Regions from separate parts of the Desulfovibrio simplex genome, predicted to be linked through region 3. Evidence: riboswitches for the same ligand, from Rfam matches in the RefSeq annotation. Region 3 holds a riboswitch; each other region holds the start of a gene.
What was found. Region 3 has a riboswitch for cobalamin ahead of metE (5-methyltetrahydropteroyltriglutamate--homocysteine S-methyltransferase). Riboswitches for the same ligand answer to the same signal wherever they lie in the genome.
Positions count from the first base shown of each region.

Region 1: it holds a riboswitch for cobalamin, as region 3 does, so the genes downstream of both, ACZ5DH_RS12375 (sirohydrochlorin cobaltochelatase) here and metE (5-methyltetrahydropteroyltriglutamate--homocysteine S-methyltransferase) in region 3, are expected to answer to the same signal.
Region 2: it holds a riboswitch for cobalamin, as region 3 does, so the genes downstream of both, ACZ5DH_RS07915 (FecCD family ABC transporter permease) here and metE (5-methyltetrahydropteroyltriglutamate--homocysteine S-methyltransferase) in region 3, are expected to answer to the same signal.
Region 4: it holds a riboswitch for cobalamin, as region 3 does, so the genes downstream of both, ACZ5DH_RS03980 (anaerobic ribonucleoside triphosphate reductase) here and metE (5-methyltetrahydropteroyltriglutamate--homocysteine S-methyltransferase) in region 3, are expected to answer to the same signal.

Region 1 is NZ_AP042377.1:3,009,961-3,017,052, forward strand. Features, by position in the region: gene ACZ5DH_RS12365 (GGDEF domain-containing protein) at 166-1,083, opposite strand; gene ACZ5DH_RS12370 (30S ribosomal protein S1) at 1,299-3,011, opposite strand; cobalamin riboswitch at 3,188-3,401, shown strand; gene ACZ5DH_RS12375 (sirohydrochlorin cobaltochelatase) at 3,436-4,356, shown strand; gene ACZ5DH_RS12380 (helix-turn-helix transcriptional regulator) at 4,689-5,465, shown strand; gene ACZ5DH_RS12385 (hypothetical protein) at 5,932-6,066, shown strand; gene ACZ5DH_RS12390 (hypothetical protein) at 6,125-6,694, opposite strand.
Region 2 is NZ_AP042377.1:1,936,275-1,943,366, forward strand. Features, by position in the region: gene cobI (precorrin-2 C(20)-methyltransferase) at 1-620, opposite strand, end outside; gene ACZ5DH_RS07905 (ABC transporter substrate-binding protein) at 677-1,753, opposite strand; gene ACZ5DH_RS07910 (ABC transporter ATP-binding protein) at 1,647-2,759, opposite strand; gene ACZ5DH_RS07915 (FecCD family ABC transporter permease) at 2,756-3,850, opposite strand; cobalamin riboswitch at 4,259-4,438, opposite strand; gene ACZ5DH_RS07920 (glycosyltransferase family protein) at 4,570-6,189, shown strand; gene ACZ5DH_RS07925 (purine nucleoside phosphorylase YfiH/LACC1 family protein) at 6,301-7,059, opposite strand; gene ACZ5DH_RS07930 (5-formyltetrahydrofolate cyclo-ligase) at 7,050-7,092, opposite strand, start outside.
Region 3 is NZ_AP042377.1:3,236,853-3,243,944, forward strand. Features, by position in the region: gene ACZ5DH_RS13185 (NAD(P)(+) transhydrogenase (Re/Si-specific) subunit beta) at 1-1,245, shown strand, start outside; gene ACZ5DH_RS13190 (AbrB family transcriptional regulator) at 1,668-2,171, shown strand; gene metE (5-methyltetrahydropteroyltriglutamate--homocysteine S-methyltransferase) at 2,453-4,729, opposite strand; cobalamin riboswitch at 4,946-5,200, opposite strand; gene ACZ5DH_RS13200 (tetratricopeptide repeat protein) at 5,884-7,092, opposite strand, start outside.
Region 4 is NZ_AP042377.1:958,153-965,244, forward strand. Features, by position in the region: gene ACZ5DH_RS03955 (hypothetical protein) at 1-408, shown strand, start outside; gene ACZ5DH_RS03960 (helix-turn-helix transcriptional regulator) at 682-1,680, opposite strand; gene ACZ5DH_RS03965 (AAA family ATPase) at 1,712-3,721, opposite strand; gene ACZ5DH_RS03970 (hypothetical protein) at 4,500-4,721, opposite strand; gene ACZ5DH_RS03975 (hypothetical protein) at 4,742-4,951, opposite strand; cobalamin riboswitch at 5,159-5,340, shown strand; gene ACZ5DH_RS03980 (anaerobic ribonucleoside triphosphate reductase) at 5,552-7,092, shown strand, end outside.

The DNA.
Region 1 (7,092 bases), 230 kb from region 3:
GACAAAGCCGGGCGGGTTTTTATGGTCATAACATGCCGCATGAAGTGCGGTATCGCGCCATGGAGGGCCATGTGTCGTCATATACCCGTCGCAAACGGCCGCGTGCGCCCTTGGTGTGAAATTCTGCCGCCGCGGCCGCCGCTGCGCGTAAACTGCATCCGCGCCTTACCACAGAAGCGCTGCGCAAACCCGGTTACGACCAGCCTGCTTTGCCGCATACAGCGCCTTGTCCGCCTCGTGCAGCGTTTGCAGACCGTCCCCCCGGCCATTGTGCTCGCTACAGCCGAGGCTCACGCTCACGGGCTTGCCGTCCGGCCTGGACACCGTTGCGGCCACAGCGCCGCGTATTTTTTCCGCTATGGGCACGGCATTATTGAGGCCGCAGTTCGGCAGCAGTACCACAAATTCGTCCCCGCCATAACGGCAGAGGATGTCGCTGCTGCGCGCGCACTGGCGGATGGCCGCCCCCACCTCCCTGAGCACGCTGTCGCCCGCCAGATGCCCGAACGTATCGTTGATATCCTTGAATCTGTCCACGTCCAGCATGACACAGCAGAATGGCCGTTTTTCCACCCTGGCGAACCTGTCCAGCACGAGATCGAGATATTTTCTGGTCTGCAACTGGGTGAGCGAATCCTTCATGCTGCTTTCATCCGCCAGCCTGACCCTGTCGAGCATCGAGTTCAGCTGGCTGCGCAGCATGCCTATGGTATGGCTCTGCTCCGTGATGTCCACAATGACCCCAAGAAAGCCGCGCACGTTATTTTTGTCCGTAAAGCCGCCGCTCCAGTGCAGGCAGGTGTGCATCTTGCCGTCGGCGAACCTGTAACTGAAAATATAGTGCTTGAACGCCTGGGTCTCCAGGGTCGCCAGATCATCGGCCTGGTACATTTTTCGCTCTTCTTCCGGCAGGTAGGTCACCTCCAGCACGGACTTGCCCAAAACATCCTCTCGCTGCACGCCGAACATTTTTTCATAGGCCTTGTTCACAAAAACAAAACGCAGATTCTCGTCTTTGAGGAATATGGCGTTGGGTAGCATATCCAGCACCATGTTCATGTCGAACAGTGTAAAATTATCCATAACGTTGCATCCGGGCTGCGGCATGTTGCGTGACGACATCTTGTACGAGAACAGGCAGGCGGGCGCTGACAGCCGCACCCCCCAAAAACACGCCTCGGGCGCTTTCAGGCGCGGCGCACAACGGCAATGCCGCCTGCCACTGGCGTTTCGGTAACCGGATGATACAAAAAGGGCGCTTCCAGTGGAAGCGCCCTTGATACTGTTTGCCAAACGGACTAGCCGTTTTCGCTTTCTTCGAACTTCTGCTTGAGCAGGTCGCCCAGGCTCTGTCCGGATTCCTGCGGCCCGGAATGGAATTCCTTGGGCTTGCGGCGTTCTTCTTCGTCCTTGATCTGCTTGATGGACAGGCCAAGGCGGCGCTCTTCAGCGCTGACGTGGATGACCTTGGCCTGGATTTCCTGGCCTTCCTTGTAGATTTCGGCCGGGGTCTTGACCTTCTTGCTGGACAGCTCGGAAACATGCACCAGGCCTTCAATGCCTTCTTCCACTTCAACAAAGAGGCCGAAGTCGGTGATGTTGGTCACGGTTCCCTTGATGGTGCAGCCCACGGGGTAGGTGGTGGGCACGTGGCCCCAGGGATCGTCCACCAGCTGCTTGACGCCCAGGGTGAACTTTTCGCTTTCCTGATCAACGGTCAGCACCTTGGCCTGCACGGTGTCGCCGACCTTGTACATTTCGTTGGGATGGCGCACCTTCTTGGTCCAGGAAATGTCGGACACGTGGATGAGGCCGTCGATGCCGTCTTCAATGCCGATGAACATGCCGAATTCGGTGATGTTCTTGATGACGCCTTCAAGAATGGTGCCTTCGGGATAGCGCTCAGCCACCAGTTCCCAGGGATTGGGACGAACCTGCTTCATGCCGAGGCTGATGCGCTTCTTGTCGCCGTCAACGCCCAGGATGACCACTTCGACTTCGTCGCCGGTGTGGACCATCTGGGAAGGATGACGCAGCTTGCGGGTCCAGGACATTTCAGAAATGTGCACAAGACCTTCAACGCCGGCTTCCAGTTCCACAAAGGCGCCGTAGTCGACGAGGTTGGTGACCTTGCCGGTGCACTTGGCACCTTCGGGGAAGCGGGCGGAAATATCCTGCCACGGATCGGGCACGAGCTGCTTGAGGCCCAGGGAGACCTTGTTGTTGTCGCGGTCAAAGGAAAGCACCTTCAAGGTCAGCTCCTGACCGATGGTGATCATTTCCTTGGGATGACGGATGCGCTTCCAGCTCATATCGGTGATGTGCAGCAGGCCGTCGAGGCCGCCCAGGTCGACGAACACGCCGTATTCGGTGATGTTCTTGGCCTTGCCCTGCACAGTCTGGTTTTCTTCGAGGGTGCGCAGCAGATCCTGGCGCTTGGAATCGCGTTCTTCTTCAAGCAGCACGCGGCGCGAAACAATGACATTGCTGCGGCGGCGGTTGATCTTGAGCACGCGGAATTCGAACTCCTGGTTGACCAGGGCGTCCATGTCCGGCACGGGACGCAGATCCACATGAGAACCGGGCAAAAATGCCTCGACTCCGCCGATGTCCACGGTGTAGCCGCCCTTGATGCGGCGTACGATGTGGCCCGTGATGACCCTGTTGTTTTCCTGCACGTCTTCGAGCTGGTCGAAAACCTGCATGCGTTTGGCCTTTTCAAAAGAAAGGGTAATGGTGCCGTCGTTTTCGTTCTTGCGAACAACGTACACGTCCACCTTGTCGCCCACGGAAACGACCATGTTGCCGGCGGCATCGCGAAATTCAGCCGCGGGAATCTGCCCCTCGGACTTGAAGTTCACGTCCACCAGTACATTGTCTTCGTCCACGCGAACGATTTCGCCCTTGGTGATAGAGCCTTCTTCAAGGTCGCCAAAATCGGAAGTGAGGTAGTTTTCGAGAGCACTCTCGAAATTCATTTCGGTTTCGTGCCCGGTTTCCAAGCCTGCCATATGTCCAGCCTCCAAACATGATTTCCCTTTTTTAAAGAGAGGTCGCATATGTAGCAGAAATTTGCCGGAAGAACAAGGAAAAATACGCCCGAAACGGCCAAGAAAGCCGCGCTGCAGCCCCGGTGCGGACCCACATGTGGCGGCTGGCGCAACCTCCCGCCCTCCTTGACATTTGGCGCTCCCTGTTGTCCTGTGGTCTTTTGGCGGGGAATTTCGTGCAAGTCGAAAACAGTCGCGCTGCGGTAAGAGGGGACAAGGTTTCTTTTCGCCTGCTCAGGAAGGGCGGCGTTTGACAGCCAATCGCGCAAGCGGTGAAGGCGAAACCAAGGCGCTGGCCGTGCGGCCACACAGCCCTCAAGTCCGAACACCCGCCGGGGCCAAAGCCCTTTTGCGAACCTTTCAACGCGAAATTGAGGAGGTTGCCATGCCGCGCACCCTGTCACACGTCGGGCTTCGCCCGCTGCTTTTCGTCCTGCTGCTGCTCGCGGCGCTTGCCGTGCACGGCACAAGCTACGCCGCAGACGCCGCTGCCCCCAAGGAAGGCATCCTGCTGGTAGCTTTCGGCACCAGTGTTCCCGAAGCCCAGCCCGCCTTCAAGGCTGTGGATGCGGAATTCAAAAAAGCCTTTCCCGGCGCGCCTGTGGTCTGGGCCTACACATCGCAGATCATTCGCAAAAAGCTGGCCGAACAGGGGCATCCTGTGGGCGGCATCAGCGACGGCATGGCCCAGCTTGCCAAGGACGGCGTAAAGGTCGTGCGCGTGCAGTCCCTGCATGTTCTGGCCGGTGAAGAATTTACCGCCCTTGAAAGGGCCGTGCTGCTTGACGTGAGCAAGAACCCCGGCCGTTTTGAGGCCGTTTTTATGGGCCGCCCCATGCTTGAGTCCAAGCCTGACGCCCAGGAACTTCTGGCCGCCATTCTGGCCGACACCAAAAGCCAACGCGGCAAAAACACCGCCCTTGTGCTCATGGGCCACGGCCAGAGCCATGGCCGCGCAGACCTGGCCTTTGAAGGCGTGCGCGCTGTTTTCACGGCCACTGACAAAAACATCCACATGGCCACGGTGGAAGGCGCGCGCAGCTTTGAAGACCTGCTCAAGGAGCTCAAGGCCGCCAAGGTCAAGCACGTTGTGATCGCACCCCTCATGCTGGTGGCGGGCGACCATGCCCGCAACGACCTTGCAGGCGATGAGGACGACTCCTGGGCTACCCAGCTCAAAAAGGCCGGCATCAAGGTTGACACCCACCTCAAAGGCCTTGGCGAAACCCCCGGCGCTGCCGCCATCCTTGTGCGCCACGCCAAGGAAAGCGCCGACGACCTGACCAAGGAACCCAGAAAGCCGTAAACGCCGCCTGATAAAACGCCTTTTCCCGGACGGCACGATGGGCCGCACTGCCGCACCGATCAGGAAAAAGCTTTTGGCGCATATCACTCAAGAGCCACCCGCCGCACGGGTGGCTCTTGTTTTGCCCGCCGCCCTTTTTTCCGGGGCCTGCGGCAGTCCGCCCGAAAATTCCCCGGACACGCCGATGCATACTACGTATCACCGATTTTTATCGTTTTTTTGTGGAGTCGGGGGGTACACAATACTGTCTTTTTCATGTAGCCTGCATAAAATTCTATAGCAAAACACTGCTGTCGGACATGGTGGGCAGCTGTGATCCACGGGAGGCCCGCATGCCCAAGCAAAGTCGCAAGATCTCTCCACCGCGGCCCGCAGCCGCCCCCCGCCGCAGCGCCAGAAGCGCCCGCGTCTATTCGCCGGATGTGGAAAAAATCAACTGCCGCGTGGCGGAAGCCCAGGCCATCTTTGCCAACGCCAAACGCATGGCCGGTATGGTGGCCCGTACCCTGGGCCCTTTTTGCGAAGTGGCGGTACACGACTTCAACGACCTTGAGCACTCCATCATCCACATCGAAGGTTCCCTTACCGGGCGCAATGTGGGCGCTCCGGCCACCAATATGGTCACCAAGGCGTGGCGTCAGGGCGGCGACAATGTGCAGGACATCATAGCCTATGCCGCCACAACGCCTTCAGGACAGACGCTCAAATCGTCCATCAGTTTTTTGCGCACCAGTGCGGGTGAGGTTATAGGGGCTGTGTGCATACACTTTGACCTGACGGATCTGGAACGCTTTCAGGGCGTGCTGCACGCCTTGCTGCGCTTTGAAAACGCCCCGGGCAAGGAGATGAGCGAGGCTTTTCCCTCCTGCCTTGGCGAAACCAGCGACGCCATCATCGAGACGGCCATACGGCGGGCGGGCAAACACCCCGCCACCATGACGCGGGAAGAAAAACTCAACTTTGTGCGCATCATGGATGAAGAAGGGGCTTTTCTCATCAAGGGGATGGTGCAGTATCTGGCCAAGGCCATGCGCGTGTCCATTTACACCGTGTACAACTACATGCGGCAGGTCAAGGTCGACGCCAGCCGCGACACGTCGACAAACTGAAACATCGTGCCGTTGTCAGAGCATCGTCCCAATGGGTGAAGCCGCCCGCTCCGGCGCGCGACCGTGCAGGGGCGGAGACGTTGTGATGGAAGATTTGCCGTGACGGTGTGCGGTGTCGCTACGTGGGGAATGCTCGCGGGCAATTTGCACAGGTGGAATGTGCGGGGCAATTGCACAGGCACAATGTGCAGACATTTTTTCAGAGAACCTTCGCAGGCAATTCTCGCAGACTCTTCTCAGACAAGCTGTGCAGGCACTGTGTGTGCGGCACTATTTGCGGGTGCAGTGCGCGGAGACGCCGCGCGTGCGCAAAAAGCAGGCCCGCGTTGTGTTCCGGGTTGCGCTTCCTGCCTAGAGCATTTTCACTTTGAAATTGCTCTGGCGACTGCGTGAGCAGGCGCCCGCAGCGAAGGCGTAAGCGCAGCTTCAGCCGTTGCCCGCAGGGCTTACGGATGCTTAAAGCGTTGTGACGCAGGAAACTACGCTTGAAGACAGCATGCGTAACGACACGGTTTGTCCCTTACAATCGCTGTCGCCATCCGTAAGCCCTGCGGGCAACGGCTGCCGCGAAGACAGCACCGCTATTTATTTGCGCTGTTAAGCGCCGAAGCATGCGTGTCTTAAACTTTGAGAATGTCCATTCTCAAAGTTAATCTGGTCTAGGTGGTCAGTATAAGGGCCAGTATGCCCCCCTGCACAGCAAGGGCCACGGCAAGGGCCAGACATTTTACGCCGCGTCCGGGCCCGGTGGGGACGCATCCCGCAAACAGCGCCCATACGCCCTGGAGAATGCGCTTGAGCGGCCACACCTGCGCCAGCGCCAGCCAGCACAGGCCCGCCCAGGTAAAATAGCGGATTTCGCCTATGGCCCAGAAACGCTCCAGCACCACGCCCATGTCGATCTGGTTGGCGCTGTAGGCGTCGCCTATGCCCTCCACGAGGTCCAGAACCGCAGCCTCGCTGAAAACAATGCCCACGGCCGCAAACAGCCCCATCAGGACCACCAGCAACATAAAAAGCAGCCAGAACGTACGTAGCTGCCACAAGGCATGCCCCGCTGCCACAACGTCCTGACGCGCCAGGGCCACGCGTCGCGCCACAAAGGCGCATGGAAGCACAGGCAGAGGCAGCAGCCCGAGTATGGGCAGCCACAGGGCAAACGCGCCGCCAGCCAGACAGATATATCCGGCCAGGAACGGCCAGGGTTTCAGCTTGTTGCCTGTGGGCATGGCGTCTCCCCTAAAAAATTGTTCGTGCAACGGACCACGCTGTCACATAATTGCATGCCGCCACTTCGCGGGCAAGAGCCCGGTGGGGAGTGACATGATATTCCTGTCCGAGCGTTTGCATTGACAACGGAACCTCCAGCTGCGTGAGCAGACGCCCGACGTAAGAGCGCAAACGCTTATACCCCACACAGTTACGCATCGTAACAGGCGCGCCGTACCCTTTAAACGTGTACCGTGCCAAAGGCAATCCTCTCCAGAACGCAAAAAACCGCCGCCCCGGATGTACCGGAGCGACGGTTGTCATGACGCCAGGGCGGCAGTTGTCCTTGAGGGCGGTAACCTTTGCGATGGCGTGACGCCTGTAAGACGCTGCCGCCGGCCCCCGTTTCCAACCAGGA
Region 2 (7,092 bases), 1.3 Mb from region 3:
GGCTGCTCCACGTGGCTGGCCAGAATACAGGAATCCAGCCGCCCTGTGGCGCGCAGGGCGTCCGTAATAGCCGGAAGGTTGCGGTACGCCTTGAGAATAACGGCGGTATCAGCTCCATCGAGGGCGTTTTCAAGCTCGTCGCGGCTGTTGATGCCGGGAATGATGCGCAGGGTTTCGCTGTTCTCGCACAAAATGACGCCCGCACGCGCGGCTGCCGCCTGAATGGAGGTAATGCCGGGGATGATCTCAATGGGCAGGTGCGGCGCGCACTCCCTGAGCGTCTTCATCAGGTAGCCGAAGGTGCTGTAGACAAGCGGATCGCCAATGGTCAGAAAGGCCGCATTTTCGCCGCTCTCCAGCACTTGCTGCGTTTTTTCGGCGGCCACGCGCCACGCCTCGCGCAGCACGGCGCGGTCCCGCGTCATTGGAAATTCCAGACGCAGCATGCGCGCGTCAGGCTGTAAATGCGGTCGGGCGGTTTCCAGCGCGGCGGAATAGTCATTTTTGGGCGAAGCCGCCGCCAGAATCACGTCCACCTTGCCAAGGGCGTTCACCGCCCGCAGCGTCAGCAGGTCCGAAGCGCCGGGCCCCACGCCCACGCCGTACAAAACTCCTGTCATGCTCAGCTCTCTTATCCTGTGGTCAGAATCTCAGGTTGAAGGAAAATCAAGGAAAATCAGCGCGCCGCACCGGGATGCAAAAAATGCCCCAGCTCTTCGGCGGCGTCCACAGAGCGCGGCCCCGGACGGGCAAAAAGGTCTTCATCCACCGTCAACACCCTGCCTTCGCGCACGGCGCGCAGATCCCTGTAATGCGGACGCTGGTCCAATGGCTGGGGGTCGGGGTTCATAGGGCCGCTCTGAATGATGTACACATCCGGGTCAGAGGCCAGCAGGGCTTCTTCATTGAAGCGCACCAGTTTTTTTTCGTCCGCGACCACATTCCGCCCGCCAGCGCGGGATATGATGTGATCCACAATGCCGCCCCGCCCCGCTGCCAGCAGATTGGGGTACCGCACCTCATAAAAAACGCGTACCGGCTTCTGAGCCTTGTAGCGGGCCTCAAGGTCAACGAGCCGCGCCTGCCACGCGCCTGTCAGACGGGCGGCTTCAGCCTCGCGCCCGGTGAGCTGTCCGAGCTTTTGCAGCACGCCAAACATCTGCTCAAAAGAATTCATTTCAAAAACAAGCACGTTCAGGCCGAGGGCGCGCAAGGCTTCGGTCTGCAACAGCGCTTCGTTGCGCCCGGCAAGCTGGATGACCAGGTCGGGCGACTGTTGCACGATAAGCTCGGCATTGGGGCGCATATGGGTGCCTATGGCGGGCAGATGCTCCAGACCGGGGATGTTCGCGTCAGCCACGGTGCGGGCCGCAAGGCTGTCACCAGCGCCCAGCGCCAGCAAAAGCTCGTTGAAGGCTCCGTACAGGGCTATGATGCGCTTTGCCGGAGCGTCCAGACGCACCTCATGCCCCGTATCGTCACGGACGCTGACCGGGACAAAGGCGGACGCGGACGCCGAAGCTGACCCTGCCGCTGGCGCTGCCGACCCCGACGCACCGGCGGCCACGGCGGCCGCGGTAAACACAGTGGGCGCAGCGGCAGCGGCGGGAGCTGGGGCAGAGGCAGGAGCGGACAATTGCCCGGGTTCAGCGGCCAGCGTCGCGGATGCCAAAGCCAGAGGCAGAGCCAAAACCAGGGCCAGCGCCAGCGTGGGCAGAACATGCGTCGCCTGGGCATGCGGCAAAGCCGTCATGACTGCGGGGGCCATGCGCCCGCGCCAGCAGGGCCTGAGGCAGGCCCCAAAGCGGGTGCGGCAAAACGCCGATAGGGATATCATAAAGGGCACTGAGCTTCTCCTCGGTAAAAACCGCATCCACCGGGCCGTCAAAAACAAGCCTTCCGGCCTTGAGGCCCAACAGTCTCGTGGCATAGATGGCCGCCAGATTACAGTCGTGCACGGCCATGAGCACGCAGGCCCCGGCAGCGCGGCGGCGTTCCAGCAGGTCGAAAAGTCCGGCCATGCGGGCCATATCCAGCCCCGCGGCCAGTTCGTCCAGCAACAGGAGCGGACTTTCCTGCGCCAGGGCGCGGGCCAGAAGCACCCGTTGCAGTTCGCCGCCCGACAGTTCCGCAAGACGGCGCGGAGCCAGCATGGCAGCGCCGCAGGCTTCCAGGGCCTCGTCCACCGCCGCGTAATCCCTGCTGCCGTAACAGCCCAGCCACGAAAGGTGCGGATACCGCCCAAGCAGCGCCATCTGCCGCGCCGTGAGCTCGCGCGGATATTCCCCGCCCTGCGGCACCACAGCCGCCAGCCGCGCGCGCTGGCGCGGCTTCATGTCCACGAGCGACCTGCCCTGAAGAAAAATCTCCCCTTCCTGCGCGTGCAGCACGCCGGAAAGGCTGCGCAACAACGTGGTTTTGCCGCTGCCGTTGGGGCCAAGCAGGGCCAGACATTCACCGCCACGCGCCGCAAAACTCACGCCCTGCAATACCGGCCGCCCCCTGTAGCCGGAGCGCAGGTTGCGCACCTCGAGCATGGGCGGGGTCGCCGTGGCGGACGGGCCGCTGGTGGCGGGCCTGGCTGCGGACGGTGCGGCGGAAAATCTGGCGGGCGGTTCTGCAAACGCCCCAACGGGTTCCGCCACACAACCATCTGCTGACTGCGCAAACTGCCCTGCTGACTCCACCAACTGGCTTGCGGCCTGCTCTGGCTCGGAGCCAGCGGGCGCAATATTGGGCGCGTGCGTTCTCTGCTTCATGGCCGCCTCCGCACCAGCAGGGCAAAAAATGGACCGCCAAGAAGCGCGGTAACCACGCCCACGGGCAGTTCCTGCCCGCCGTCCAGCACACTGCGGGCCAGCACGTCGGCCCATACCAGCAGCACGCCGCCGCCAAAAAACGCTCCGGCCAGCAGGGGGCCGTGACCGCAGCCCAGCACAAGGCGCAGCACATGCGGCACCACCAGTCCCACAAAGCCGATCACTCCGGCAACGGCCACGCACCCCGCCGTCATACAGCTTGCCCCGGCCAGCAGCCAAAGCCGTGCGCGGCCCACATTCAGCCCGAGCTGGGCGGCCTGCTCGTCGCCCAGGGTCAGTACGTCCAGCGCGCGCCAGCCCAAAGCCACAGCCAGCAGACCAGGCACGAACGTTGCCAGCAACAGGGGCAGGCTGTCCCATCCACGCCCCTGAAACGACCCCATAATCCAGAAAACAATGCTGGTTACGGATTCTTCATTGAGCGCCTTGATCAATGCCACCAGCGCCCCCAGAAAGGCCGCCACGGCAATGCCCGCAAGTATGACGCTCTCGCGCCTGAAGCCGCCGTCGCCCCTGCCGAGCCACAAGGCTCCGGCCAGGGCCAGCAGCGCGCCCGCCAGAGCCGCCGGGGCCACCAGAGCCGCCGGTCCCGGCAGGGAAAGATGCACTGCCGCCAAAAGTCCGCTCAGGGCTCTGCCCGCAACGCCGCCAAGGGCAATGGCAATGCTTGCCCCGCACGCCGCGCCCGCCGAAATCCCCAGAGTAAAAGGGTCGGCCAGAGGGTTGCGCAAGACCCCTTGCAGGGCCACACCCGCCACGGCCAAAGCGCCGCCGCACAGGGTCGCAAGGCACACGCGGGCAAGGCGTATCTGCCCCACCACCAGCATGAGCGACGTATCCTGTGGTGGCGCGGCCAGCCCGAGTTGCACCGCCAGAGCGTGAAAAACCTGACCAGCCGCCAGCGGAACCGGGCCGGGCAGACAGGCCAGAGGCAGGGAAACAAGCCACAGCGTCGCCAAAGCCGCGAACGCGGGCCACAGGCGCACGGATGACAACCCGGAGGGAGAGGAGGAATGTGATGTCGCGGTCATGCCCGCCCTTTGAAGACCCAGCGCGGGGCGCATGGGCATAAAAAAGGCCTCTTCCCGCATGAAACAGATGTTGCTTCATGAAGGAAGAGGCCCGTATTTCCTCAGTCCTGCCGACAAAGTCCCGTTGCCGTGGCGGCTCATGCCGCTGCCATGCACCCTGGAGCAGATCAACTTTGAGAATGTACATTCTCAAAGTTCAAGATACGCTCGCCTTGGCGCTTAACCGCGCAAGTAAATGATAGTGCTGTCTTCATTCGTAGCGCTGCTGTCCTGACCCGTAAGACGATTCCGTCAACGGTTCAGGCAAGCCCTGCGGGCAACGACTGAAGCTGCGCGTGCACCTTTGCGGCGGGCGTCTGCTCACGCAATCGCCAGAGCAATTTCAAAGTGAAATTGCTCCAGCCAAAAGCGGGGCCATGGGGCAAGGCAGGTCTTCCGGCTTGGCTCCCTCTCACCGGCCTTCCCGTTTCCAGTGGCACTGCGTGGTGCGAGGTTGGCGAGCCTTACGGCGGCGGGTCCGCTCCCGCATCTAACGGGATTCCCTTTTCAAGCCGGGCAACCCGGCTACCATTGCCGCGCCTACTGTAGGCGGGGGCGGCAGGCCTGTCAATGCCGGGCGGACTCGCCAAAACCGCAGGCCGGGCGGCCTGCGCCATTGTTTTTGTTTTTCCACCGGGCTAGCATGCGCGAACTATCCACCGACGCAGCAAGGAACGTGCATGAATATCGCGTATGACGGTTTTTTTCTCAAAGAAGGTCTGCTGAGCCTGGGACATACGGTGATTGATCTGGCGCCGTACCAGGAAAAAGACGTCACCGATGCACTTGCGGAACTTGATATGCCGGTAGATGTCGTGCTGGTGGAACTTTTTGGCGCGAAAAAACTCCCTGCCGGTCTGCACCGGTGCCAGGCCCGTCTGGCGGCATACTGCATCGACTCAAGCATCAACGCGTTCTGGCTTGAACACGCCTGCAAGGTCTTTGACGACGTCTTCGTGGACCAGATGGAAACCGTATCGACGCTTCGCAAAGCCGGAATCAGGGCTTCGTGGCTGCCGCTCTGCGCCCAGAAGCATGAATTTCGCGCTCCCACCCCGTGCAAAAAGTACGACATCTCCTTTGTGGGGGTCACTACGCCGCAGCGCCTCAAAAGAAGCAACATTCTCAACCTGCTGATGCAGCGCTACAGCGTGCATGTCCGCCAGGACGTCGGCAACAGGGAAATGATTGATATTTTCTCAGAATCCCGAATAGTTCTGAATGAAAACCTTTTTGACGGACTGACCCTGCGCGTTTTCCAGGCCCTGGCCTCAGGCGGCCTGCTGTTCACCGAAGCACGGGGCCGTGGTACGCAACAGCATTTTACAGACGGGCGGCACCTTGTCTGCTACACGCCGCAAACGCTTCTGCCCCTGGCAGACCGCATCCTGAAACAGCCCGAAGCATACGCGCCCATAGCTCTGGCGGGACAAAACCTTTGCCGCAAAAATCACACATCCGAGGCGCGCGCCGCCCAGATGCTGTCCGCTCTTGAAAACAACAGCGCGCGCACCGCGCGGCGTGATGGAGCAGAACGACACTGTAGCGAGGCCAAGGCGCATTGCCTGCGCTGCCTGCGTTTCGGCGGCCATGCTTCACAAGCCGTTCAAAACCTGAAGCAGGCGGCAATACAGGCACAAAGCGGCCTTCCCCACCAGACACGCTTCGCGGCCGAGGCGCTTCGCACCCTGGCAGACATGAACATGCGCCTGGGACGCGCCGCGTCGGCCAAGGAGATATACCATGCCGCGCGCCAGGCGGGTGATGTCGTTCTTGCCGATCTTAAACTGGGTATGGCCCTTCTGGCCGAACATGATGTGGCGCAGGCCAAAGCCTCCGTCATGCAAGCTGTCGCAAATATGCCCAAGGCACGCTTGCTGCGGCACAGGCACATACTGCCCCTGCTGGCCGCAGCTCGTACCGGGGCTGACATGCTTCTGGTTATGGCCCATATCTTCAATGCGCTGGGCAGACGCATGGTCAGCGGATTCTGGAAGCAGATACCGGACCCCTGCCCTGATACGGCCATGGAGCTGGCATACATGTCCTGGAACCTGTCACACAGCCCAGAAAGTATGGACCTTTTGCTGGAGACCGCAGGAGACCTCGCCGGAGAACTGTTGCCCGAGCTGCTGGACGCCGTGCGCAAAGGGTTACTGGAGGACCGCCATATCACACACACGGCGGCCCTCGCCGAATCCTATTACGCTTCGGAAGCAGCGGCCCATTTGCTGTCCGGGCTTAAATGCAGAAGACAGATGGAGGAAACCCGACCCGCCCCCGGCAATGGCGTCGGCTGACCCTTTGACCCGAAGAAAAAGAAGCGCCCTTGGTGTGTCCGCGAACGTGCCGGTGACACCTCCTGGCGCTCCAAAACATCCCGCCAGTCTACGCCGATGCCGGAACACCCATCAGCTTTTCTGAATCCAGATGATGCTGGCCTGGCGGCCCGAAGCCCTGGCGCAACGGTAAGAGAAAAACTGGTCGTTGTTGCTGGCTGTGCAGATATCCAGACCAAAAATATTACGTCCCGGAATACCGGCCTGCGCAAGCTGATGGCGGGTCAATCCCCAAAGATCCATGGTGCGGCTTTCTTCGTCAAACCAGGGCACGAACTGCGGCCCCCATTCCTTGTCAAAATTGATGAATTCCGCCTTGCCGGGGCCAAGACTCGGCCCCCGGACGGCAAAAACGTCCCGCGGCCTGAGGTCGTAGCGCTCGCAAAAGCGCACCACGCCTGTAAGGGGAAAGTCGCAGCGGTTGCCGCGCCAGCCAGCGTGCATGGCCGCCACGTACCTGCCGCTTTTATGCGCCAGCAAAATGGGCTGGCAGTCCGCCGTCTTGATAAGCAGGCCCAGGCCGGGTTCGGCCGTGGCCATGCCGTCTCCCTCTTCCACCGCCACCGCATCGCAGGCCACAGGGGTCGGCTCAAAGGCCATGACGTCGCCGTGCACCTGCTGCAACTCCGCCCAACGGCGCAAACCCCGGGGCTGCAGACCCGCCAGCAGGCTCTCACGGTTGGCCGCCACCAGGGCCGCGTCATCCCCCACACTGAAGGAAATATTGCCGCCGCCGTACTCTCCACGGCACACGCCGCCGGGGCGGGTCTGAAAGGCGCAACGCACGGAATCCAGGCCGGGAAACACAAATGGGATATAGCTTATAGGCACAACAGACGCTCTTCGGTGCATAGATGGTGAACC
Region 3 (7,092 bases):
GAGGAGGCCAAGGGCATCATCATCTGCAACTATGACGACAAGCCTGGCTACGCCGGCGTGCCCAACCCCCTGTATACCCGCGAGGGCGTGATCCTCATGACGGGCGACGCGGCCAAGACCGTGGACCGTCTGGTGAGCTTCGCCCAGGGCGAAAGCCCGGCGGCAGCCGCCCCGTCCGGCGGCGACAGCAAGGAAGCCGCGGCCGCCAGGCTGGTGCAGAACGCCAGAAACGTGGTCATCGTGCCCGGCTACGGCATGGCCCTTGCCCAGGCCCAGTACAAGGTCAAGCAGCTTGCCGACCTTCTGGAGAGCAAGGGAGCCAGGGTGAGCTACGGCATCCATCCCGTTGCGGGTCGCATGCCCGGCCACATGAACGTGCTGCTCGCCGAAGCCAATGTGGACTACGAACACCTGCTTGAAATGGACACGGTAAACCCGATGTTCGCCGACGCCGACCTTGTGGTCATCGTCGGGGCCAACGACGTGGTGAACCCCGCTGCCAACAGCGCGGAAGGCACGCCCATTTACGGCATGCCCATCCTCAAGGCCGAGGAAGCCAAAAACATCATCATCTGCAACTACGACGACAAGCCTGGCTACGCCGGTGTGCCCAACCCCCTGTATACCCGTGACGGCGTGATCCTCATGACGGGCGACGCCTCCAGGAGCTTTGACAAGCTGCTGGCCTACGCCCAGGGCGAAAACCCGGCGGGGGCCGCTGCGCTTGAGGCTGGCGGAGATCAGGTGGACAAGGTGCTCAGGGACGCCAAAAGCGTCGTTATCGTGCCCGGCTACGGCATGGCCCTTGCCCAGGCCCAGCACAAGGTCAAGCAGCTTGCCGACCTGCTGGAATCCAGGGGCGTCAAGGTGAGCTATGGCATCCACCCCGTGGCGGGGCGCATGCCCGGCCACATGAACGTGCTGCTCGCCGAAGCCAATGTGGATTACGAAAACCTGCTTGAAATGGACGTTGTGAACCCGATGTTTGCCGAAGCCGATCTGGCCATCGTCATCGGGGCCAACGACGTGGTGAACCCTGCGGCCAACACGGCCGAAGGCACGCCCATCTACGGCATGCCCATCCTCAAGGCTGGCGAGGCCAGGAACGTCATCATCTGCAACTATGACGACAAGCCCGGCTATGCCGGGGTGGACAACACCCTGTACGGCAAGCCCGGCGTCATCATGATGCTTGGCGATGCCTCTGCCACCATGGACAAGCTCATAGGCATACTCCAGAAGTAGCGCCACTGCGCGATTACCCTTGCGCGATTACCCCGAGGGGGCGCATTCTTCCGTGTGAAGAATGCGCCCCCTCGTCATTTTGGGCATTGAGGCGCGGCGACAATAGGCGTATGCAGTGCGGACGGCGGGCTGTGCCCCGCCATATCATGACGCGGTCAGCGCAAGGATTTTGAGTCGCTGGAGCAATGCCGCGTTGAAATGCTTTGTGGGGGAGGAGACCCTTTTGCAAAAGGGTCTCCTCCCCCACGCCCCCACCCCCTAAAACCTTTATTGTATTCCGGCATAGAGCATACAATGAGGTTTTTGATCTGTGGGGGGCGGAGACAGCATTTTCCAGGCAGTACACCACCTCAAAGGGTGTCTGCTCCAGCGTAGAGACGCTCCCTGTGCAAAGACTACGAAGCCGCGTGAAGGAAGGATGTATGACGACCCTGATCACACTATTTGCCGTGGGCCTGACCGGAGGCCTGGTTTTTGACTACTTTGACCTGCCGGGCGGTCCCATGACCGGGGCCATGGTGGCCGTGGTAATTTTTAAAAGCCTGGGCACCGTCAGCACGCCGTATATGCCGCACTGGATCAGGTATCTGGTGTACGGCTGCGTGGGCGTGATCGTTGGCAATATGTACAGCCCCGGCATGCTGAGCGTTGTGCGTGAAACGTGGCCCATCATGCTGCTTTCAACCTTTATCATTCTTACCGCCGGCCTGGGTTGCTCCTGGATAAGCATGCGGTTCGGCGGCATGAGCGCCGAGGGCGCCTACCTTGCCACCAGCCCCGGCGGCTTCAACGCCATCATGGCCCTGGCCGGAGATGCGGGACGCGAAGCGCCCATGGTCATGGTGTACCATCTGGTGCGCATTTATGCCATTGTGCTGCTTTCGCCGCTCATAGCCAAGCTGTTGACCCTTATGGCGAGAATGTAGCGAGCGGTTGCGTGAGCAGATTAATTTTACTGCCTATGGAACCCTAAGAGTTTCAGGGAGTGGGGGCGTGGGGGAGGAGACCCTTTTTTAGAGCATTTAACCTTTAAAAAAGGTTAAATGCTCTAACGCTGCACGAGAGTGCAGCGCGCCACAACGTGGCGTGGATTCTGTCGAAAATCGCATTTCCGGCAGAATGACACCTTTGAAATGTGAAACATTTCAAAGGTAATCTGGTCTAAAGAGGGTCCCTCCCCCACAAGGCATTTCATACGTTCAATACGCTAGGCAGACAGATCCACCCGCACCCGCAGGGCGGCGGCTACCATATTTTCCAGTGCCGGATACGCCTCTTCCCAGCGTCGCGTCTTGAGGCCGCAGTCGGGGTTGACCCAAAGCTGGCTTTTGTCAATGTGTTGCAGCGCCAGGTGCAGCAAGCGCACCATCTCGTCCGCCGTGGGAATGCGCGGGCTGTGGATATCATATACGCCGGGGCCGACCTCGCCCACATAGTGAAAGCGGGTGAAGGCGTCCAGCAGTTCCATGCCGCTGCGGCTGGATTCGATGCTGATGACATCGGCATCCATGCGCGCGATGGCGGGCAGGATGGCGTTGAACTCGCTGTAGCACATGTGGGTATGCAGCTGTGTGCGGTCCTCAACGCCTGTGGACGCCAGAAGAAAGGCGTCCACCGCCCATTGCAGGTACACGGCGGCCTCGGCGGCGGTAAGGGGCATGCCCTCGCGCAGGGCGGCTTCGTCGATCTGGATGATGTGTATGCCTGCCGCCTCGAGGTCGGTCACCTCATCACGGATGGCCAGGGCGATCTGGCGGCAGACCTCGCTGCGGGGCAGATCGTCGCGCACAAAGCTCCAGCAGAGGATGGTCACGGGCCCGGTGAGCATGCCCTTGACGGGCTTTTGCGTCAGGGACTGGGCATAGCGCGCCCATGCCACGGTCATGGGCGCTTTGCGGTACACATCACCATAGATGACGGGCGGCTTGACGCAGCGGCTGCCATAGCTCTGCACCCAGCCGTTGCGCGTAAAGCAGAACCCGCCCAGCTGCTGCCCAAAGTACTCCACCATATCGTTGCGCTCGGCCTCGCCGTGCACGAGAACGTCCAGACCAAGCTCCTCCTGCTTTTTGATGCAGGAGGCAATCTCCGCCTTGATGGCGGTTTCGTAGTCAGCCTGGGTCATTTGCCCGCGCTTGAAGGCCAGCCGAGTTTTACGGATATGGTCTGTCTGCGGAAAAGAACCGATGGTGGTGGTGGGCAGAAGCGGCAAACGCAGCCATGCCTGGGCCTGTTTTCGTTCGGCGAACGGGGATTTGCGGGCCAGCATGGCCGGGGTCACGGCGGCGGCGCGCTCACGCACCGCTGCCTGAACCGTGTCGGCATGGGCTTGAGCCTCGGCCAGCACAGCGGCGTTGGCTGCCAGAATGTCCGCGCCCTGTCCCTGGGCGATGGCCTTGAGGTCCGCCAGTTCCCCGCATTTTTGCACGGCAAAGGCCATGCGGTTCTTGATGTGTGCAGGAAGTCCGGTTTCTTCCGCAAGGTCCACGGGGCTGTGCAAAAGCGAGCAGGAAGAGGCCAGAAGAACCCGGTCCGCGCCAAGGGCGCTCACGGCGCGGGCTATGAGGTGGGCAGCCTGCGTGTAGTCGGTCTTCCAGATATTGCGTCCGTTGACCAGTCCGAGCGACAGGGCCATGTGATCGGGCAGGGCGGCGAGCACGGCGTCCAGCTGGCCGGGGCCGCGCACAAGGTCAATATGCAGGGCCGCGCAGCCGCTGTTTGCAGCCAGGGCAAGGTGCTGGTCCAGCGGGCCGAAGTAGGTCGCCAGCAAAAGCCTGGCTGACCCGGCGCGGGCCGCCGCCGCATTGAGCGTTGCATACGCTTCGGCAAAGCGCGCAGCGGCGGGAGCGGGCAACAGTTCGGTGCAGAGCACGGGTTCTTCAATCTGCACGCAGCCGCAGAGGGGAACCAGCTGTTCCAGCAGCGCCGTATAGGTTGCCAGCACCTCGTTCAGGCGCGTCCACGGATCTGCGCCGTTCTGGCCCTTGGCCAGGGCCAGCCAGGTGAAGGGGCCTATGATGGCGGCCTTGGGCGTGAAGCCTTTGGCGGCGGCGCGCCGGGTGGCTTCCAGCACGGGGTGTTCGCCGGGCGTCCATACGGCGTCGGCTTCAATTTCCGGCACAAGGTAGTGGTAGTTGGTGTCAAACCACTTGGTCATCTCCATGGCCGGAATGTTGCGTGAGGCGTCGCCGCGCGCCAGAGCGAAATAGCGCGTCAGGGCATCCTTGCCGCAGTGGGCAAAGCGGGCAGGCACGGCCCCAAGCATGAGGCTTGTGTCCAGCATGCGGTCATAGAAGGAAAAATCGCCCGTGGTCACGTAGCTCAAGCCAGCCTCGCTCTGGATAGCCCAATGGGATTCCTGAAGCTGGTGCGCTGTGCCGGTGAGATCCTGGGCGGAAGTGTCGCCACGCCAGAAAGATTCGAGAGCCTGTTTCAGCTCACGCTGCCTGCCCATGGAGGGAAAGCCGAGAATGTGGGTACGCATGGTTGCTCCTTTCATATGGTGTTGAAAGGGCAGTCTTTTTCACGCTAGAGCTTTTATACCTGAAATGGCGTGCGACCTGCCGGTCTTGCCGCCACTTCACAATACGGATGCAATCCGTACCGACGTGCGGCATCACCATGCCGCACGGCTCTGGCCGGGCGCAACAACGCCTGACCGGGCACTTGCCTGAACGCGAGACAGTACTGCCTTGCCGCCGGATGGCGGCAGGTGATGAGGCGTCTCCTGGCTTCCGGCCCCTGCGCGTTTGTCGTTGCGCGTGGCCGTACCTTCCCGTCCCCGGAGCAGACCGATGTTGCGGCATTCCCAACATTTTGACGGCCTGGTCGATGAACAGTGGCACGGCGCGGGTTTGTGCCGGTTACAGTGGCGCGTCCGCAACGGATTTTCACCGTTTTCCGTTTTTCATCACAATATCTAGATAAATTGATATATAACAGCGGCCACAGTGTCAAGCGCAGACAGGGCAAAAAATGATGACGGTTAATACTCGTAGCCGGCAGAGCAGGATAGCTTTGAGCTTGTGAGGTGTCTTAGAGCAGATTAACTTTGAAATGCTTCACATTTCAAAGTTTTCATTCAGCCGGAAAATGCGATTTGCGGTAGCCGTTAGCGGGTCTTTGCCGCTTACGGATAACCAATGCTGTCTTTGCGGCAGCCGTAGCTTCCTTCGTCGCAACGGCTAAAGCTCGGCTGAACCCACGCCACGTTGTGGCGCGCTGCACTTTCGTGCAGCGTTAGAGCATTCACACTTTTTCAAAGTTAAAATGCCCTAGACCAGATTAACTTTGAGAATGGACATTCTCAAAGTTTAAGACACGCATGCTTCGGCGCTTAACAGCGCAAATAAATAGCGGTGCTGTCTTCATCCGTAAGCCCTGCGGGCAACGGCTGAAGCTGCGCTTACGCCTTCGCTGCGGGCGCCTGCTCACGCAGTCGCCAGAGCAATTTCAAAATGAAAATGCTCTAAAAGCGCAGTTTCAGCATCCCTTGGCCAGGGCAGCCCTGCAGCAGACTGAAATACCAATAAGAGTTTTAGGGGGTGGGGGCGTGGGGGAGGAGACCCTTTTACAAAAGGGTCCCTCCCCCACAAAGTATTTCAGCACAAAGCATTCCCAAAATAAAATGCTCTGCGTTTAGTCCTGGCGGGTGAGGTGATAGACGGCGGGAATCATGTACATGAGGCTCATGGTCTGGCGCGTTGGCTCATACCGCGTGGCCACAACAACGGAGCCGAGGTTCCAGAGGTGGTCGTCGTCGCTTTCTCCGGCGGAGGGCGCGCCGAAGCGTTCACTGACCATGCGCACGATGGTCTGTGCCGTGGCCTTGTCCGGCACGGCGTACTCCAGTTCCACAAAACCCAGGGGGGAGGGGCGGCCGGGTCCGTAGCAAAAGGCCGCCTGCCGCGCGCCGGGCACAAGCGCGCCGGGCGTGTAGGTGTCGCAGATATAGGCATCGTCCTGGCGGGATGCGCGCATGCCCGCCTTGGCGAGCGCATCGCGCATGGCGGGCCGGGTGGCGGTGTCCAGGCGCAGCCCGAAAAGCACGGCGCCGGGACGTGAGGCGGAAGGCCCGGCCATGTCTTCCAGTTCCTTCATGGCGTGGATGGACCCGCGCATGGCAGCCGCATAGAGCAGAAGGGTGGCGCGCGCCTGATTTTTTTCCACCCCCTGGCCTGTGCGGTAAAGATGGCCGAGGCGGGCCAGGGCGTCGGTCTGCTGCTGCGCCGCCGCACGACTGTACCAGGCAGCGGCCGCCTTGTGGTCTTGCTGTACGCCGTGCCCGCTCTCATACATGAGGCCGAGATTGTACTGGGCCTCGGGTTGTCCCTGCCGGGCTGCGAGGTCAAACCAGCGGGCGGCTTCTTCGGGGTTGGCGTCAATGGCGCGCCCCTGTTCCAGCATGCGCCCGTAGTTGCTCATGCCGGAAGGGTTCCCCGCTGAAGCGGAGCGGGCAAACCAGTAGAGCGCGCGCCCTTCGTCCAGGTCCACGCCCTGGCCGAGGTCAAAAAGCACCCCAAGGTTGTTCATGGCCTGGCCGTCGCCGCTCTCCGCCATCTGCTGCCAGATGGCGTGAGCCCGGGCGTAGTCGCCCTTCTGATAGGCCTCATTGGCCTGAGCCTCAGGGCTGCCGGGGGTAACTGAACTTTCCGGTTTTTCCCCCTTCCTGGTTGTTTCGTGCCCGTCATTTGTGGGGACGTGGGGCGCGGAAGCAGCCTCTGGCGTTTTGGGGGCATGCGCCGCAGGAGCCGCCTCTTTTTTATTGTCGGCGGCCTTGGCGCGCGGCGCGCGCTGCGTAGCCTGGCGTCCCCGTTCCTGCCGCTGGCGTTCACGCTCCTGATTCAA
Region 4 (7,092 bases), 1.5 Mb from region 3:
GACATTGCCGTGGAAGTTTTTGAAAAAGGGTATGATTTTCGTCACGGTCTTGCCATGTGTATCCCTGTGGCCATTACCGAGTTGCTTATCAGGTTCATGTGGGGCATCAAGGGACGATTTTATCATCATAGGGACTGGAAACAATGTATCCCTTCCGCAAGTATTCCAGAAGTGCGGCGAATGCTGTTTGTTGGGCACGGCACTCTGTGCGCTGTGGATTTTACAGACGCGGTTTTGCGCTCAGGTGGAGATGTTGTCTTTACACTTTTACGAATGAATTATGTTGCGTGGGTGCGTTTTGGCCTGCTCGGCGTGCGTGAATTGCGGGCTTTTCTGCGTAGCGGACATCTGGACGAAGAAAAACTAGACGCTCATTTGCGCGAGGAATACAAACGGCTATTGGCCTGAAAATTTCGAGCTGTGCAGATCCCCATGGTAAAGCTCTGCCTGCATGTTGCTGACAGAGCTTTAAAAGATCTTCAGGTAATTTCTGTGCTACTGTTCATGAGCACAATTTTTCAATCGATACGTCTGGGGGGGGAGGGCAGGGGCTCTGCACAAACCAGGTCGCTGTAACTGCCGCTGAACTATCTGCATTTTCTTGTCCATAACAGTCGTAAGACTCGTCATCCCTGTTGGCATGGCCCCCAAGAATGGATTTGTCACGTCTCTTCGCGTTGCTTATGGCGTGTAACATCTGGAGAGGTGTTGTATTGTCTCCCCGACCTCATCCCGCAACCAGTCGGGCGAAAGCACTTCTGCGGTTTTTCCAAAACTCAGCACCCACGACAGAAACTCTGGCACGCTCTGCCCCTGCACGTGCAGTGTTACCGAACCATCAGCGTGGAATTCTATGGATTGTTGCGCGCTCCACTGGCGTTCTGCCACGTAGGTGGCAGCGGCAGCGGCGAACCGCACCATGGCTGTAAAGGGCTCACCTTCCATAATGCCAAAGGTTGCGTTGTCGGGTTCCGGGATGTCTGGCACGCGGGCTTCGCGTCGGGTGGCAGTGCATGCCTTGATGCGGTGCAGGGCCAGGGTTGTGTACCTTTCATATAAAGGTGTGGCAGTGCCTTTGTCTGTTACAATAAACCCCTGTACCAGCAGGCTTTCTCTGAATCCGATCATGAGTTTGGGAGCAAAATCGAAAGACTTTTCCTTTGCAAGGGCCGCGCCCTTGTACTGGATTTCGCAGACCTTGCGCTCGCGTATGGCCTGCAGAACGATGCCCAGCGTATTTTGAAAGGGCCTGTAGTCAATGCGCCCCTTGGATAAACTTGTGCCAACATGGTCTGGCAAATCCTGTTCTCCCTGGGGTAAAAAAGCCACGGCTTGCCGCAGACTTATCTCCATTTCTTTGTGCATTGTTTCGGGCAGCAGGTTGGTCAGCAGTTCACGGCAGAGGGCCAGCTGGTACAGCCCTTCGGCATTGAGGCAGACAGTGGGGAGCCTTGGGGGCTTTTCAAGCTGGTACAGAGCTTCGCGCCCTTGCTTTGAGCGTTGCACTTTGCCAAAGTGGGAGCCCTCAAGCTGCTCAAGCAGCCGTGTTAATGCAGGCTTGGAGCAGCCGAGCATTTCCGATAGCTCGGTATGGCTATGGGGACGGGTGGCAACCAGCAGTATGGTGTAAAGGCCAAGCAGCTTTTCTGCCGGCTTGGCGTCACTCCATTTTTTGCCCATCACGGCCTCCTTGAAATATATAGACAGCTTGTTACGCAAAACCGATGCGTTGTGCAACTGATTCGAGCTTGATTGCCTGCTCGTGAAGCAGTGCCGCCAACAAAACATCGTGGGTAACTGAGCCCGGGTCATTCAGCCAAAACTGCATGCGCACGGCATGAAAATCACCTGGGGTAAGCCTTTGTTGCAGGCCCAGCTTTTTTTTGAGCTCAATGGGCAAAGGCGTGCCAACCAGCGGCGCGAGCAGGCTGGCATACAAGGCTTCAAGCTGCATTGGCCCGGCATACCCAAAAGGAATTTTAAAGCTGAAACGCCGCATGGCTGCCGGGTCCATGCCATCGCGCCTGTTGGTTGTGCAGATGCAAATGCCGGAAAATGATTCCAGGGCCGTTAAAAACTCGTTTATTTGGGTTTTTTCCCAACCCTGGCGCACATTGTCCCGGTTATTCAAAAAGCTGTCCGCTTCATCGATAAGCAAAATATCGCCATCACGCTGGGCATTTGCGAAGGCAGCGGCAATATTCATTTCTGCAACGCCAACGTAGGGAGACAAAAGATCGCTGGCTCGCCGTATGGAGAGTTCTCTGCCAAGCAGATGGGCAAGGTGCTTGGCCAGTGCAGTTTTGCCTGTTCCGGGCGGGCCGTAAAACAGGATTGTGCCCATGCCCGGGCAACTATTTTTGTTGGAGCGCAGGTGCCTGTTCAAGTTGTGTAGCCGCTCCAATTGCGGCTCAAATGGCTGGGCGGTACACACGCCATCGAGGTCGTATATGGCGTTGCCGTTGTGGCGGTTTTTGGGTTTTTCTCCACCATGGGTCAAGGTTACATGGGCCCGTAAGGTGCGCTCCACGCAGGCGGCGAAACCCTTGCGCGGGGCAATCGCCTTGGCCTCGCGCAGGGCATGCTCTATAACGGCAACCTGCGTAGGGTATTGCTCGGATAATGCCTGAACAGTTTCGGGGGGGATGCGGCCTTCAACCTGGAGACGCCGCATGGTTCTGAACCAGATGCGCCGGCGCTCGGTCTTGCCCAGCTCTTCAAAATGGATGCTGAAACTGAAGCGTCGCCGCACGGCCTGATCAATCTGGTAAACATCATTGCTTATCCAAATGACACGCTGGTTGGGGCGCTCCAAAAATGCGTTCAGCCAGGCCTTTGTTGAGGTACTTCTGTCAACGCTGATAGATGTGTCCAGAAGCCGCTCCGCCTCATCCACAAGAACAAAGCTGTTTTTGTGCGAATCGGCCATACGCAGGCAGGCGGCAAGGGCCGTTCGCCTGTCTTGGGAAGAATCATCCTCCCTGCAGGGCACGGCCCAGGCCTTCATATTCAGCTCGCTGGCAAGGGCGTGGGCAAAGCTGGTTTTGCCAGTGCCAGGAGCGCCATAGAGCAAAATGTGCACTGGCCTGTTGCTCCGTCGGCGTAACAAGCGCAGTACATGACTTTTATCTTCATCTGCAATATTGAATTCATGAATTGGCAGTGATTTGCCGCGTAAAGGCTGGCAAAATACCTTTTTCAATGAAACTTCGTCACATTTTTGCCATATTGCATTAATGTTGTCACAAAGCCTTATACTTGAAGAGTTGACATCAAGTATGCCCATGTCTGAAAGCTGTGATATTGTGTCTTTGCAAACAGTTGCCGTAATATCCAACATGTAGCTTAGTGTGCGCCGAGCATCGAAAGACTGAATATGCAGGGTGTCTTCAAAATAGTTTTCTGCTGCCCTGAAATTTCCTGTCAAAAATGCAAGGGAGCACAGTTTCATGGCATCGTTGCTCAAACCAAAAAACTTTTGGATTTTTTGCAGCGGTCTGGCACATGATTTCAGCGAATCATCACTGGGAAAATGGTCAGAAATAAACGACTGCAGGCACAGTTTGAACTGCGCTTGAAACCATGCGTTGTCTTCTGCAAATTCTTCCAGCGTGTCATCAAGGCGTTTTTCAGGAACAGTTTGTAGCTCCGCCACAGCGTGACGGAGGCTGGTATGCATACGACTGCGGTTAGTGTAGGCAGCCATCTGTTTTTGAAGCATGGGGGGCAGGCCTTTCAGGCCATTGGCGCACCAGCGCAGGCAGGAGAAAAAATGGCTGTCCAGCGAAATGGGAAGCTCAAGAAGCCTGAAAAGCCATTGACTGGCCTGAGCCTTGCCCAAAGCTGCTTCGGGAGACACCAGAACGCTGGGAGCTGGGCGTCCTATTCTAAACGGTCTGCGCATAATTCTCTCCTTGATTTCCCTCATTATGCGCTTTTACCGTTTCAGATTTTATAAACTGTTTTCAGGTTATTTTTTGTGGCTCCAAAAACAGGCCATGGCTTTTGACGTGCGTGCCCTATACTGCCCCCAGTAACAAGGCAGCCAAGGTGGTTTTCTTCCAGCCCTGAAGGAAAATTGAAACGCCGGACCTGGGGCCGTAAAAGTAAAGCCCGCATTGTGCTTGAAGGGGCGCAGGGTCGCTCTGTGGCAAGCCTTTGCAGTGAGTATCAAACCACTCAGAGCATGTACTACCGCTGACGAATTACGTTTTTGGCCAATGCGCGACAGCAGGCATCGCACGGGCATTCACCATAGAATAATCCGAAAGGAAACGCGGTCACTGAACGGACAATGCGCACGATTAAGGAAGAACTTTTCTGGCTGTGCGAATGGCGCAGCCTGGAGCATCCTGACAACGCGTTTTCTGACGGGGCAGAACTCGTCACACCACGTACCTGCACTCGGCGCCTGGTGGAAGACCTCACAATGCGTGCATCGGCAGGCTGGTGAAAACCGGAAGGATTCTCCCTCAAAAGCCGTTTGATTTATGGGGGCATTACAGGGTGGCGTGACCTGCGGCCTCGGGTTGGGAGAGAGGCATGGAGACTCTTTGCGCGGGGTGGGCGTGGGCGTTCGTCCTGCTTGGTTCCGGGCGTGTGGATGTGGAGGCGTCGCGCACAGGGGCGGGCGTGACCTGCGGGTACGCGCCGGGTGGGGGCGGGCGTCCGTCCTCGACAAGTGCGGACATGCCCATGTTTATGCGGTAGGGCAGGATCATTTTTTGCCTGTAAATTTCATTTATTCTGCTGAATTAATTGAGTAGTGGAAATTGATTTTTTGCTTCTTGGTAATATTTCTTAAAAAAATATGGCCCGGTAAAAATGGCAAATGGTGCGGTTTTCCAGAGGTCGCATCTGCAAATCCGCAGTTGCCAAGGGTTTGATCAGCCTTGAAATCATCAGGGCAGTGCGCTAGATTGTAGCCCGCACCAAGGGAGTCATCAGCCAAACATGTAAGGCTGCGGAACTTTCAATGGCGGTTCCGGCAGTGTATTTTTCGGGCAGGGTATAGCTCGCGCCCAACACTTTTTTGCGGCCTTTTTTTGGACCTGAGCGAACACTTTATAATAAAATTTATCAATAAAAATTGAACTGTTCCTACGAGACTAGGAAGTCTTTTTTGCTTACCCCGATTGACATGATGCAGTTCTTTTGAGATTTTCTAGACATTGAAAGCGCCCTATGGGCTTAATAGAGAATCCCGTGAAAAACGGGAGCGGACCCGCCGCCGTAAGCCGTACAAACGCCGCCTTTCTTCATGCGCCACTGGGGCAATGCCCTGGGAAGGCCGAAAGGCGGTCGGCAAGCCGGAAGACCTGCTTTCAACAAAACACCCAACGGCTGTCGGGTATACCCCTGTACAGTCAAGATACGGATTGTCGGCACGGGGCCTTTGCCGGCCAATCCTTTGCGGGAACGATCTGTTCCCGGCTACAGGCTTGCCCCTGGGTTTACTTACCGCCCCATATGTTACCGGTGTCCCCTTCGTTCGTTTTGCGAACGGACTTTTTCACAGTTGTTTTCACAGTTCTTATGGGAGTCTTTCTCCATGCCCGCCAGCATCACCAAGCGCGATGGCACGGCAGTGCCTTTCGATTCCGTCAAGATTCTCAACGCCATTACCAAGGCCAATCAGGCCGTTGGCGGTGAGGATATGTCCCCTACAGACCTTTTGTTTGTCACTGAAAAAGTGTGCAAAAAACTGGATGCCCGCGGCCTCAAGCACGTTGAGGAAATTCAGGATCTTGTTGAAGAAACGCTGATCCAGTACGACTACGCCAAGACGGCCAAGGCCTACATCCTGTACCGCGCCGAGCATACGAAAATCCGCAACGCGGAATCGTATCTCATGGATATCTATAAAAAACTTACGTATTCCCCGGCCATTCACGAAGACATCAAGCGCGAAAACGCCAATATTGACGGCGACACCGCCATGGGCACCATGCTCAAGTACGGATCCGAGGGGTCCAAGTACTTTATTGACAACTACATTCTGCCCAAGGATGCCTCGGCCGCGCATATCAATGGCGACATCCATATCCATGATAAAGATTTCTACATGCTCACGGAAACGTGCTGCCAGATAGACCTTATCCCACTGTTTAAAAACGGTTTTTCCACCGGGCACGGGTATCTGCGCGAGCCCAACGCCATTGAAAGCTATTCGGCCCTGGCCTGCATAGCCATTCAGGCCAACCAGAATGAAATGCACGGCGGTCAGAGTGTGCCGCACTTCGACTTTGCCATGGCCGAGGGCGTCATTAAAACGTACCGCAAGGAATACGAAAGGGCCTTTACCTCCTTTGTACGTATTGCCATGCATATGAAAGCCCGGGATGCAGCGGTTTTTACCGAAAAACTGCTGGCCAGCGTTGACCTGTGCCCGCGCCTTGGCAATATGGAAGAATTTGGCCGCAAGCTGGATCAGGTCGCCTCTGCGGAACAGAAAGCCATGGTGGGCGAAGCCCATGCCTATGCCGCCGAAGAAGCCCTGAAATATACCGAGCGCCGCACCTATCAGGCCATGGAAGCTCTTATCCACAACCTGAACACCATGAACTCGCGCGCAGGGGCACAGGTGCCTTTCAGTTCCATCAACTATGGCACTGACACCTCCGCCGAAGGGCGCATGGTGGCCAAAAATCTGCTCAAGGCCACCAAGGCGGGCCTTGGTAACGGGGAAACATCCATCTTTCCCGTGCAGATTTTCAAGGTGAAGTCCGGGGTCAATTACAACAAGGAAGATCCCAACTACGACCTTTTTCAGTTGGCCATTGAGGTTTCAGCCATGCGGCTGTTCCCGAACTTCAGCTTCCTTGATGCTCCGTTCAACCTGCAGTACTACAAACCGGGCGACTACAACAGCGAAGTGGCCTATATGGGCTGCCGTACACGGGTTCTCGGCAACGTCTATGACAAGGACAGGCAGGTGACCTGCGGACGCGGCAACCTGAGCTTTACCTCGGTCAACCTCCCCCGGTTGGGCCTTGAGGCCCACGGCGACGTCAAAAAATTCTTTGCCCTGCTGGACGACAGGATCGATCTGGTTTTTCGCCAGCTTTTGCACCGGCTCAAAATTCAGAGCTC